Casimicrobium huifangae: one gene and its partner. The protein of the gene in region 2 binds, or shares a complex with, the protein of the main gene of each other region. Links are inferred from orthologs where the notes say so. Each region holds a gene or a part of one and is shown on either strand. Other genes may lie near its edges.

What was found.
Region 1: the proteins of nusB (region 2) and rpsJ are in contact, whole or in part, in a solved structure (PDB 3D3B), measured with the Escherichia coli proteins. The link is inferred for Casimicrobium huifangae from one-to-one orthologs.

Annotation. Positions count from the first base shown.
Region 1 is NZ_CP041352.1:1,017,011-1,022,214, reverse strand. What follows is about bases 2,404-5,204. They hold rpsJ (30S ribosomal protein S10), read right to left. Parts: upstream 4,060-5,204; coding sequence 3,748-4,059; downstream 2,404-3,747. Other genes in these bases: tuf (elongation factor Tu), read right to left, coding at 4,078-5,204; rplC (50S ribosomal protein L3), read right to left, coding at 3,019-3,648; rplD (50S ribosomal protein L4), read right to left, coding at 2,404-3,016. Also shown: rpsC (30S ribosomal protein S3), read right to left, coding at 1-628; rplV (50S ribosomal protein L22), read right to left, coding at 637-966; rpsS (30S ribosomal protein S19), read right to left, coding at 976-1,254; rplB (50S ribosomal protein L2), read right to left, coding at 1,260-2,096; rplW (50S ribosomal protein L23), read right to left, coding at 2,103-2,399; more of rplD, read right to left, coding at 2,396-2,403. UniProt on the Escherichia coli protein: Involved in the binding of tRNA to the ribosomes. Part of the processive rRNA transcription and antitermination complex (rrnTAC). The complex forms an RNA-chaperone ring around the RNA exit tunnel of RNA polymerase (RNAP).
Region 2 is NZ_CP041352.1:1,335,385-1,341,787, reverse strand. What follows is about bases 1,862-4,837. They hold nusB (transcription antitermination factor NusB), read right to left. Parts: upstream 3,618-4,837; coding sequence 3,105-3,617; downstream 1,862-3,104. Other genes in these bases: ribBA (bifunctional 3,4-dihydroxy-2-butanone-4-phosphate synthase/GTP cyclohydrolase II), read right to left, coding at 4,199-4,837; ribH (6,7-dimethyl-8-ribityllumazine synthase), read right to left, coding at 3,633-4,088; thiL (thiamine-phosphate kinase), read right to left, coding at 2,031-3,071; FKL89_RS06255 (phosphatidylglycerophosphatase A family protein), read right to left, coding at 1,862-2,034. In the rest of the region: bifunctional diaminohydroxyphosphoribosylaminopyrimidine deaminase/5-amino-6-(5-phosphoribosylamino)uracil reductase RibD, read right to left, coding at 1-377; transcriptional regulator NrdR, read right to left, coding at 370-861; FKL89_RS06260 (CinA family protein), read right to left, coding at 975-1,523; more of FKL89_RS06255, read right to left, coding at 1,534-1,861; more of ribBA, read right to left, coding at 4,838-5,341; FKL89_RS06230 (spermine/spermidine synthase domain-containing protein), read left to right, coding at 5,498-6,235. UniProt on the Escherichia coli protein: Part of the processive rRNA transcription and antitermination complex (rrnTAC). The complex forms an RNA-chaperone ring around the RNA exit tunnel of RNA polymerase (RNAP).

The DNA of each region.
Region 1 (5,204 bases), 320 kb from region 2 along the record:
AGCCGAGGTTCTCACCCTTGAATACCCAAACTTTGATTCCGATAATGCCGTAGCTCGTCTTGGCTTCCGAGAAGCCATAGTCGATATCAGCACGCAGCGTGTGAAGTGGCACGCGGCCTTCGCGATACCACTCGGTGCGCGCGATTTCGGCACCGTTCAGACGGCCCGAGCTCATGATCTTGATGCCCTGCGCACCGAGACGCATGGCGTTCTGCATCGCACGCTTCATGGCACGGCGGAACATGATGCGCTTTTCGAGCTGTTGGGCGATCGAGTCGCCAATCAACTGCGCGTCGATTTCCGGCTTGCGCACTTCCTCGATGTTGAGTGCGATTTCGCAGTTCATCATCTTGCGAAGTTGCGCGCGCAGTGCTTCGATATCTTCACCCTTCTTGCCGATCACGACACCTGGACGGGCGCTGTGAATGGTGATACGGGCATTCTTCGCCGGACGCTCGATGGTGACCTTGCTGACGTTCGCGTTCTTCAGCTTCTTCAGAAGGAAGGTGCGAACCTTGTAGTCTTCGTTCAGCTTGTCCGCGAAGTTCTTGCTGTTGGCGTACCACTTCGAGGTCCAGGCGCGGGACACCGCAAGGCGGAATCCGGTCGGATTGATTTTTTGACCCATACGAACCTCTAGTTCCCGACGGTCACGTGAATGTGACAGGTTTGCTTGAGCAGGCGTGCACCGCGGCCCTTGGCGCGTGCAGCGAAACGACGCATGACGACGGCTTTGTCGACGTAAATCGACTTGACCTTCAGTTCGTCGATGTCGGCGCCGTCGTTGTGCTCGGCGTTGGCGATAGCCGACTCAAGCACTTTCTTGATCAGCACCGCAGATTTCTTCGGGCTGAACGCGAGCAGGTTAAGCGCCTTGCCGACTGGCAGGCCGCGGACCTGGTCTGCAACCAGACGGGCCTTTTGATCGGATACTGGCGCGGCTTTCATGATGGCAACAGTTTGCATGACAGCCCCTTACTTCTTCGCGACTTTTTTGTCGGCCGGATGCCCTTTGAACACGCGGGTCAGCGCGAATTCGCCAAGCTTGTGACCGACCATCTGGTCCGACACGTAGACCGGAACATGCGCCTTGCCGTTGTGAACGGCGATCGTAAGCCCGACGAAGTCAGGCGTAACGGTAGACCGGCGCGACCAGGTCTTGATCGGCTTCTTGTCATTTTTTGCGAGGGCCACTTCGACCTTTTTCGCCAGATGCCCGTCGACGAACGGGCCTTTCTTAACGGAACGTGCCATTGTGATTAACCCTTCTTGGCCGCATGACGGGTGCGGACAATCATGCTGTCAGTGCGCTTGTTGGTGCGCGTCTTGAGACCCTTGGCCTTCTGACCCCACGGCGATACCGGGTGATGACGTCCGCCACCGCCGTTGGTACGACCACCCATCGGGTGGTCCACCGGGTTCATCGAGATGGCGCGCACCGTCGGGCGAATACCACGCCAGCGATTGGCACCAGCCTTGCCGATGACACGGAGCGAGTGCTCACCGTTGCCGACTTCACCGATCGTGGCTCGGCAGTCAACGTGCACCTTGCGAACTTCACCTGAGCGCAAACGGATCTGCGCATAGATACCTTCACGAGCCATCAGCTGCACCGAAGCACCAGCCGATCGGGCAATTTGGGCTCCCTTGCCAGGTTGCAGTTCGATCGCATGAATCGTCGTGCCCACCGGGATATTGCGGATCGGCAGGGCATTACCTACCTTAATCGCTGCCTCGGCGCCGCTCTGGATCGAATCGCCTGCAGTCAGGCCTTTCGGGGCCAGCACATAACGACGTTCGCCATCAGCGTAAAGAACCAAGGCGATGAACGCGCTGCGGTTTGGATCATATTCCAGACGCTCCACCTTGGCCGGGATGCCGTCCTTGTTGCGACGGAAGTCGACGATGCGGTAGTGATGCTTGTGACCGCCGCCCTTGTGACGGGTAGTGATGTGGCCGTTGTTGTTGCGGCCAGAACCACGTTTCTGTGGAACCAGCAAAGGCGCATAGGGCTCGCCCTTGTGCAGGTCCGGATTGACAACCTTGATCAGCGAGCGACGGCCCGGAGAGGTCGGTTTGACTTTAATGAGTGCCATGATGGATTACGCCTCCCCGCCGAAGTTGATCTCTTGACCGGGTTTGAGCGACACATAGGCGCGACGGCTATCGCTGCGACGCCCCATGGTGCGGCCGAAGCGCTTCACCTTACCAGGGCGGTTGAGCATCTGCACGCTCTCGACCTGAACCTTGAAGAGCAGTTCGACGGCTGCCTTGACTTCGGGTTTTGTTGCATCTTGCAACACTTCGAAAACGACTTGTTCGTTCTTTTCGGCGACAAAGGTGCTCTTCTCGGAGATCACCGGGGCGCGGAGAACGGTCATCAAACGATTTTGATTCATTTGTATGACTCCTCAATCTTGGCGATAGCGGCCTTGGTGAGCAGCACGCGGTTGAACGCGAGCAAGCTGACCGGGTCGACATTGTGTGCCGCGACAACAGCGAGATGCGGCAGATTGCGTGCCGCCAGGAACAGGTTGTTGTCCACGGAATCGGTCACGATCAGCGCGTCGCTGACGCCCATGCCCTTGAGAGCGCCGGCAACCAGTTTGGTCTTTGGAGCATCAACTGCGAACGACTCGACGACATGCAGACGGTCTTCGCGAACCAGTTGCGAGAAGATCGCAGCAATACCGGCGCGATACATCTTGCGATTGACCTTGTGCGAGAAATTCTCGTCCGGCTTGTTCGGGAACGCACGACCGCCGCCACGCCAGATCGGACTGGACGTCATACCGGCACGAGCATTACCTGTACCCTTTTGCTTCCAGGGCTTCTTGGTCGAGTGGCGAACTTCGGCACGCGTCTTCTGCGCACGGTTGGCGCTACGGCCATTGGCCTGATACGCGACCACAACCTGATGAACGAGCGCCTCGTTGTATTCGCGACCGAAGACGTCGTCCGACGCCGATACGGTCGACGCCGATTTGCCCTGCGCGTCAATAACTTGCAATTCCATTATCAGCTCCTCACCGTCGGTTTGACGATGACGTGACCGCCAGCCGTACCGGGTACCGCGCCTTTGATCATCAGCAGACCGCGAGCAGCATCGACGCGAACAACGGTCAGTGCCTGCACGGTACGCTGTGCGTTACCGTATTGGCCAGCCATACGCTTGCCCGGGAAAACGCGACCCGGATCCTGCGCCATACCGATCGAACCCGGTGCGCGGGTGGTCACCGAGTTACCGTGCGACGCGCGATTCGAGCTGAAGTTGTGACGACGGATGACACCAGTGAAGCCGCGGCCCTTGGTGGTACCAGTGACGTCCACTTCCTGGCCGACGGTGAAGGTTTCGGCGCCGACAACGGCTCCTGCCTTCAACTCGCCCGCTTCGGTGCGGAACTCACGTGTGATCGCACCGGCCTGTACACCAGCCTTCGCGAAATGCCCCGCTTGTGACTTGTTGACGCGGCTTGCGCGCTTGTCGCCGAAGGTTACCTGCACACCCGCATAACCATCGTTATCGGCAGATTTGACCTGCGATACGCGATTATTGCTGACGTCGATAACCGTGACAGCAGTCGCGGATCCGTCATCATTGAAGACGCGTGTCATGCCGACTTTGCGTCCGATGAGTCCCAGACTCATGGTTTACCTCTTCTTTCTTTCCGTGCTACCCGTGCTTGCACACTGGAGGGCTCGGTGCCGGTTTCAATTGACCGGCATCGCTTGGGTTTGGCTCAGTTGTTACTGAACCTTGATTTCGACATCGACACCGGCCGGCAAATCCAGCTTCATCAGTTGATCGACAGTCTTGTCATTCGGCTCCACGATATCCATCAGGCGCTGATGGGTGCGGATTTCAAATTGGTCGCGCGACGTTTTGTTGACGTGCGGTGAACGCAGCACGTCGAATCGTTCTATACGGGTCGGCAGCGGCACTGGGCCACGAACGATTGCACCGGAGCGCTTGGCGGTCTCAACGATTTCCGACGCCGATTGATCGATCAGCTTGTAGTCGAAAGCTTTGAGACGAATACGGATTTTCTGGTTTTGCACGGTGGAGTCCTAAACCAGTTACTTAATAATTTTGGATACGACGCCGGCGCCGACGGTGCGACCACCTTCACGGATCGCAAAGCGCAGCTTCTCTTCCATCGCGATCGGCGCAATCAGCGCCACCGTCATCTTCACGTTGTCGCCTGGCATCACCATTTCGGTGCCCGCCGGCAACGTCACCGAGCCAGTCACGTCCGTCGTGCGGAAGTAGAACTGCGGACGGTAGTTGTTGAAGAACGGGGTGTGACGACCACCTTCGTCCTTGGAGAGAACGTAGACTTCGCATTCGAAGTCGGTGTGCGGGGTGATCGAACCCGGCTTGGCCAGCACTTGACCACGCTCGACTTCTTCACGCTTGGTGCCGCGCAGCAGGATGCCGACGTTGTCACCGGCTTGACCCTGATCCAGCAGCTTGCGGAACATTTCCACGCCCGTGCAGGTGGTCTTCAAGGTGGGCTTGATGCCGACGATTTCGATTTCTTCGCCGACCTTGACGATGCCGCGCTCAACTCGACCGGTCACCACGGTGCCACGACCGGAGATCGAGAACACGTCTTCCACCGGCATCAGGAAGGCGCCGTCAACTGCGCGCTCCGGCGTCGGGATGTAGGTGTCGAGCGCTTCGGCCAGACGGTCGATGCAGGGCTCGCCCAGATCGGACTTGTCGCCTTCGAGAGCAAGCTTGGCGCTGCCCTTGACGATTGGGATGTCGTCGCCCGGGAAGTCGTATTTGCTCAGGAGCTCACGAACTTCCATTTCGACCAGTTCGAGCAGCTCGGCGTCGTCCACCATGTCACACTTGTTCAGGAAGACGATGATGTACGGTACACCGACCTGACGCGACAGCAGGATGTGTTCGCGCGTTTGCGGCATCGGGCCGTCAGCTGCAGAGACCACGAGGATGGCGCCGTCCATCTGGGCGGCACCGGTGATCATGTTCTTGACGTAGTCGGCGTGCCCCGGGCAGTCCACGTGGGCGTAGTGGCGGTTGGCCGTTTCGTATTCGACGTGCGCGGTGTTGATGGTGATGCCGCGTGCCTTTTCTTCCGGCGCCGCGTCAATCTGGTCGTAGGCCTTCGCCTCGCCGCCAAACTTGCGCGACAACACCGTGGTGATCGCTGCCGTCAACGTCGTCTTGCCGTGAT
Region 2 (6,403 bases):
ATGCCCGCTTCGCGCAGGCGCTCGAAGCCAGTACCGCTGACCCGCGGGTTCGGGTCTTCCATCGCCGCCACCACGCGACCGACGCCTGCGCCAATCAGCGCCTCGGTGCAGGGCGGTGTCTTGCCGAAATGATTGCAGGGCTCGAGCGTGATGTAGGCAGTGGCGCCGCTCAGATCCTGCCCCTTCGCCCGCGCGTTGCGGATGGCATGCGCCTCGGCGTGCGGTTCGCCGGGACGTTGGGTGAAGCCTTCCGCGATCACCTGACGGTCCCGCACCAGTACGCAGCCGACGCGCGGGTTCGGCGTGGCGTGATTCATTGCCATTGCCGCCAGATCAAGCGCGCGCCGCATGAAAGTTTCGTCGGTCGCGCTAAACATGCTTCGCTTTCTTCGCCGCGGGCTTCTTGGCCGCCGGGCGCTCGACCTCGTGCAACGCGGAGCGGAAGTCCTCGACATCCTGAAACGATTTGTAGACCGATGCGAAACGGATGTAGGCCACCTTGTCGAGCTTGTAAAGCTCGGCCATCACCATTTCGCCGATGCTGCGCGATGGAATTTCCCGTTCGCCGAGGCTGTGGATGTTGGCAGTGATCCGCGCAATCGCCTGATCGACAAATTCAGTGGGCACAAAGCGCTTGTGCAGCGCGCGGTTGAAGCCGGTGCGAATTTTTTCGACGTTGAAATCGAGCCGTGTGCCATTGCTCTTGACTACCTGCGGCATGCGCATTTCAACCGTCTCAAACGTGGTGAAACGCTTGTCGCAGGCCAGGCATTTGCGACGACGACGGATGGCGTCACCCGTCTCGGAGACACGTGAGTCGATCACCTGCGTATCAAGGGAGCCGCAAAATGGACATTTCATGCGGATGCGTTCGTAGTGGAGCTTGGAAAGAGCCAGCGACGGCGGTATTCGCAGTGTATCGGGTCAATCTGCGGCGCGCGGGATTAGTCTACCGACCTGTTTCGTCGTCAATCTCACACGGTCCCGCTAATGACAATGCGATTCAGTTCGCTCAGCACGTAGTTGACGCTCTGCTCACGCACCGCATTGCGGTCACCCGCGAAGTGGCGGGTCGTCGCCCGTACCGAAATTGCTTCCTGCCGCGTCTGCGGATCGTCGGTCGGCCTCAGTGCAAAAGCAAAGCACACCATCCCCACAGGTTTGGCAGGGCTACCGCCGATTGGCCCGGCGACACCAGTGACCGAATAAGCCAGGTTGGGGGCATTGCTTTGGTCGGCGCACCGCAAGGCGCCGCAAGCCATTTCACGCGCCGTCTGCTCGCTCACCGCACCGAAGGCATCGAGCGTTGACGCATTGACACCAAGCAGATCCATCTTGGCCTCGTTGCTGTAAGTCACCAAAGCACGGTCCACCCAGGCCGACGAACCGCTGACGCTGGTGAGCACCGCAGAGATCAGGCCACCCGTGCAACTCTCGGCACCGGCGATCACCCGCCGCTGCGCCACGCAGTTTTCGCCGAGATGTGCCGCCAGCTTGATCCACTCATCGAACAACGCGTGCATCGCTGTGCCCTCAAACGAAACGAATCCACAGCGCCATGACAAACATCGTCAGCGCCGCTGCGACCAGATCGTCCAGCATCACCCCGACCGCGCCCTTGACGTTGCGATCAGCCCAGCCGACCGGCCCGGGTTTGCGGATATCGAAAAAGCGGAACAGCAGAAACGCCGAGGCCTGCTTCCACATGGCGCCGGGCAACATTGCAGTAATCAGCGCCATAGCGATCACCTCGTCCCAGACGATGGCGCCATGGTCACTTTCGCCCAATGCGCGCCCGGTAACACCGGCCGCCCAGGTGCCGATAAGCAGGGCGCCGAACAGGGCTGCAAAAAAGAGCGTGTCGCCCAACAGGGGTTGCAGCCAGCGCGCTGCGAACAGGCCCAGCAGCGTGCCAAACGTCCCGGGTGCGAACGGCGCGAGACCGGCACCAAAGCCCAACGAAATCACGTGTGCCGGATGCGACAGCATGAAACGCAGCGAAGGTTCACGACTTTGCGTTGCCACATCACTCATGCGAAATGATCCCAGCCCTTGCTTTCGATGTTCATCAGGCGCGATTGTGCGTCAAGCACGCGCACTGCAGGTCTGTTGGCGGAGGTTGTCACGCGGCCGATACACGCTCCGGCCAAGTCCTGCGCCGCCAGCAGTCGCACCACATCGTCGTGACGGGACGATGGCGCGGTAAACAGCAGCTCGTAGGTGTCACCCGTCGCCAGCAGGCAATGCTGTGCCAGGCGCGCGCGCAAGATGCGATTGCGCTCGTTGCCGGTAGCAACCGTATTCATCACCGGCGCTGCCTGCCCGACATCGCTGCGGTCAACATCGGTGATGCCGGTGGGAATCGCCACGATGTCGATGTCAATGTCGACGCCGGATGCCGACGCCAGATGTTGCGCCTCACTGAGCAGACCGTCGGAAATGTCAATGCAACTGCTTGCCACGTCCCTAAGCGCGAGGCCGAGGGCCACCCGCGCAGTCGGGCACTCGTACTTGTCGATCTGCGCGGGACTCGCGGTGATGACCAGCTCCCCCGCACCATCACCATCCTGCAGCAGCGCTGTCAGCGCCCAGCCCGCGTCCCCCACCGGTCCACTGACCCAAAGTTCATCGCCGGGGCAAGCGCCGGTACGGGTCAACACCTGACCGGGTGGCACATCACCCAGCGCTGTCAGCGCGATCGCCATCGGGCCGCGGGTGGTATTGCCGCCGACCAGTTCGACCTCGAACTCGTCGAGTGCGGCCCACAGGCCAGCCGCGAACGCTGCGACCCAGCTTTCGTCAATCTCGGGCAGGGTCAGCGACAGCAGGGCGTAGCGAGGTGCAGCACCCATCGCTGCGAGATCGCTCAGATTGACATGCACCGCCCGACGCCCGAGTCGCTCAGGCGTGATCGAGGGCAGAAAGTGACGCCCGGCCACCAGTGTGTCGGTGGTGATGGCGAACACGTTGCCGGGTGCCGGCGCCACCAGTGCGCAATCGTCGCCATTGCCCAACACGGAGGTGCGGCTGCGACGTTTGAAGAAGCGTTCGATCAGCTCAAACTCGGTCATCGCGAACGCCGCAGGTGGAAGTGGCGGCGGAATTCAGCGCCGGCCGCGCGTCGGTGCCGCTGCAACCTCGTCGGCGCGCAGCAGTGGCGCCAGCTTGTCGAGCACCCCATTGACCCATTTGTGGCCGTCGGTGCCGCCAAAGGTCTTGGCCAATTCCACGGATTCATTGATTGCCACACGATACGGAATGTCGAGCCGCTGCCGAAGCTCCCAGGCGCCAATCAGGATGATGCTGCGCTCGATCGGGCTGACCTGTTCGAATGGACGATCCACATGCGGCTGCACAGCGGCGATCAACGCATCGGTATCGGTCGTCACCCCGGTCCACAGCTCGCGAAAGAAATCCTTGTCGGCCCGTTTGAAATCGGGCTCTCCCTCAGTGCGCAGGCGCACAGCGGCCACCTCGTGCCCCGCGACAAACAGTTCATACAGAGCCTGCACCGCGAACTCGCGTGCCCAGCGCCGCGCCGACTTTGGTTTTGTCGCTTTGGCGGGGGCCGCCTCGTTATCGGTCTTTGCCGCAGTAACGGCTTGCTTCTCGCTCATCATCAACTCCGGCGCTCAGTTCTCGCCAAAGTTCGAGTGCGTCCATTCCTGCAGCAGCGCCATTTCGACCGCCGCCTGTGCCGCCTCGTAGCCCTTCTGCTCGGCACGGCTCTCGGCCTGCTCGTCGGTATAGGTGGTCAGCACCCCATTGCCGATGGCCACATCGAGGTCAAGGCCAACGCGGGTGATGCCCGCCGCAGATTCATTGCAAACGACTTCGAAGTGATAGGTGTCACCCTTGATCACGCAACCGAGCGCAACCAGCGCGTCGAACTGCTCGGTTGCCGCAAACGCCTGCAGCGCCAGCGGAATTTCCAGCGCACCCGGCACCGTCACTTCGGCGACATCGTTGGCATCAACGCCCATTTCGGCCAGCGCCTTGCGGGCGCCGGCGAGCAGCTTTTCGCACACGGGTGCATTGAAGCGCGCGGTGACAACGCCGATTCGCAGTCCAGCGCCGCGGAGTTTCATGAGAGGTTGGAGTGCCATGGTTGTTTTGCTAACGAGTTGGGGTGCTGGCAATGTGCTGCCAGCGAATCAAATTGATGTTCCGGTCACGGCGACCGTTCGAATATGGGTGGTTACGATTCTTCGTACGCGACGACTTCAAGATCGAAGCCGGTCATCGATGGCATGCGGCGCGGCTTGGCCAATAGCCGCATCTTGCCCACACTGAGCGCACGCAGGATCTGCGCGCCGATGCCATAGGTGCGCAGGTCCACCTTGTGGGCATTGAGTGGCTTCGCGTTGAGCACCCGGTCACGCAAATCGGCCGCCGACTCGCTCCGGTGCAGCAGCACCAGCACGCCCGCCTCTGCCTGCTGCAGTCGGGCCAGCGCTTTCGGAATGCTCCATGAGTGGACGGCGGCGCTGGCGTCGAGCGTATCGATCACGGACAGCGGCTCATGCACGCGGACGACGGTCTCCTGCTCGCGGCTGGGCGTGCCCTTGACAATGGCCAGATGGGTGGCATCGGCGAGCTTTTCGCGGAAAACCTTCAGCGTGAATTCGCCCTGCGCCGTCTGCAACGGCCGCTCGCCAACGCACTCGACCAGATTTTCCTGCGCGGCGCGATACTGGATCAGGTCGGTGATGGCACCAATCTTGAGGCCGTGCTCCCTGGCGAATAGCAGCAAATCGGGCAGACGTGCCATGGTGCCGTCGTCCTTCATGACTTCGCAGATGACAGCCGCTGGTGTCAGGCCCGCCATGCGCGTCAGATCGCACCCCGCCTCGGTGTGCCCTGCCCGCATCAACACGCCGCCCGGCTGCGCCATGACCGGGAAAATGTGGCCAGGCTGCACGATGTCGGCAGGCTTGGCATTGAAGGCAACCGCAGCCTGCACGGTACGCGCCCGGTCAGCGGCGGAAATGCCGCTGGAGACGCCTTCGGCCGCCTCGATTGACATGGTGAAGTTAGTGCCGAACCCGGATCGGTTGCTGGCTGTCATCAGCGGCAAATTCAACTGCTGGCAACGTTCGGGCGTCAGCGTCAGACAGATCAGGCCGCGCGCGTACTTGGCCATGAAGTTGATCGCCTCGGGGGTGACGAACTCTGCTGCCAGCACCAGATCGCCTTCGTTTTCGCGATCTTCTTCGTCCACCAGAATCACCATTCGGCCAGCCTTGAGCTCGGCGATGATTTCAGGCACAGGCGCCAGCACCGATGGCGCGGGTGACGCAGCGCCGCGTACGGCGGCGAGTGAAGGTTTGGCAGTGGTCATGGCAAAGAGCGATCTCGGGTAGAGAAGGCTCTATTCTATTGGCTAGGCCTTGTCCGCACGATTTTCGCGAGACGCGCTGCTACGCGACCACGATGGCAGTCAGGGCAAAATCCTCTTTTCACCAATCCTTGCACGTCGCAGGCTCGCGCGCCACTCATGTCTGACCTCCTCATCTCGGAACACCTGGGCTTTCGCACCCTGCACTTTGGCTCCGAGTGGGTACAGGGCAGGATGCGCATCTCCCGCCCGGACGAACTGGCGCTGGGTTACGCGCAGGACATGTGTGCTGCACTGCTGTTTGTGCCGCCGCCGAAGCAGGTTTATGTGGCCGGTCTCGGCGTAGGTTCCTTGCCGCGCTGGGCGCTTGCCAACTGGAGCGACAGCCTGAAGCGACTCGACATCGTGGAGTTGCGTGACGACGTGATTTCGCTGACGCACTCTGCCTTTCCGCTGCCGCAGGACGATAGCCGTGTGCGTATCACGCAGGGAGATGCAGCCAAAGTCATCACCGAGCGGCCAGCATCAAGCTTCGACTGGATCTGGGTTGATTGCTACGACGGTCGCGGGCGCGTGGGCGCACTCGAATCGGCGGAGTTCTACGCCGAGGCACATCGTGTGTTGCGCAAGAACGGCGTATTCGTGGCCAACATGTGGAGCAGCGTGTCACGCTACCGTGGCGGACTGCGTCGGCTACGAGCGGTATTTGGCGTGGACAACATTGTTCTGTTGCCAGCTATCGCCACCGAAAACGTCACCGTCATCGCCAGCAAATCGCCACTACCGGCGCTGGATGCGCGTGCCTTACAGGCTCGTGCGCGCGCGCTTCGGGCCGACTACAAATTACCCTTTGAACGCTGGCTGAAGGCGCTGGCACCGGTCGCGACGGCGCTGTAACTCCGCGCCCTTGCACGCAGCAATGGCTCGGTCTTGTCTCCGCAAATTGCGCCGCGACAGGCCGGCACGACAGGCAGAAAAAAGCCCGCGGGCGTGTGAACGCGGCGCGGGCTGAAGGGTTCCCTCCTCCTCGAGGAAATCAGGGGCGATTATAGGGTCATTTATAAG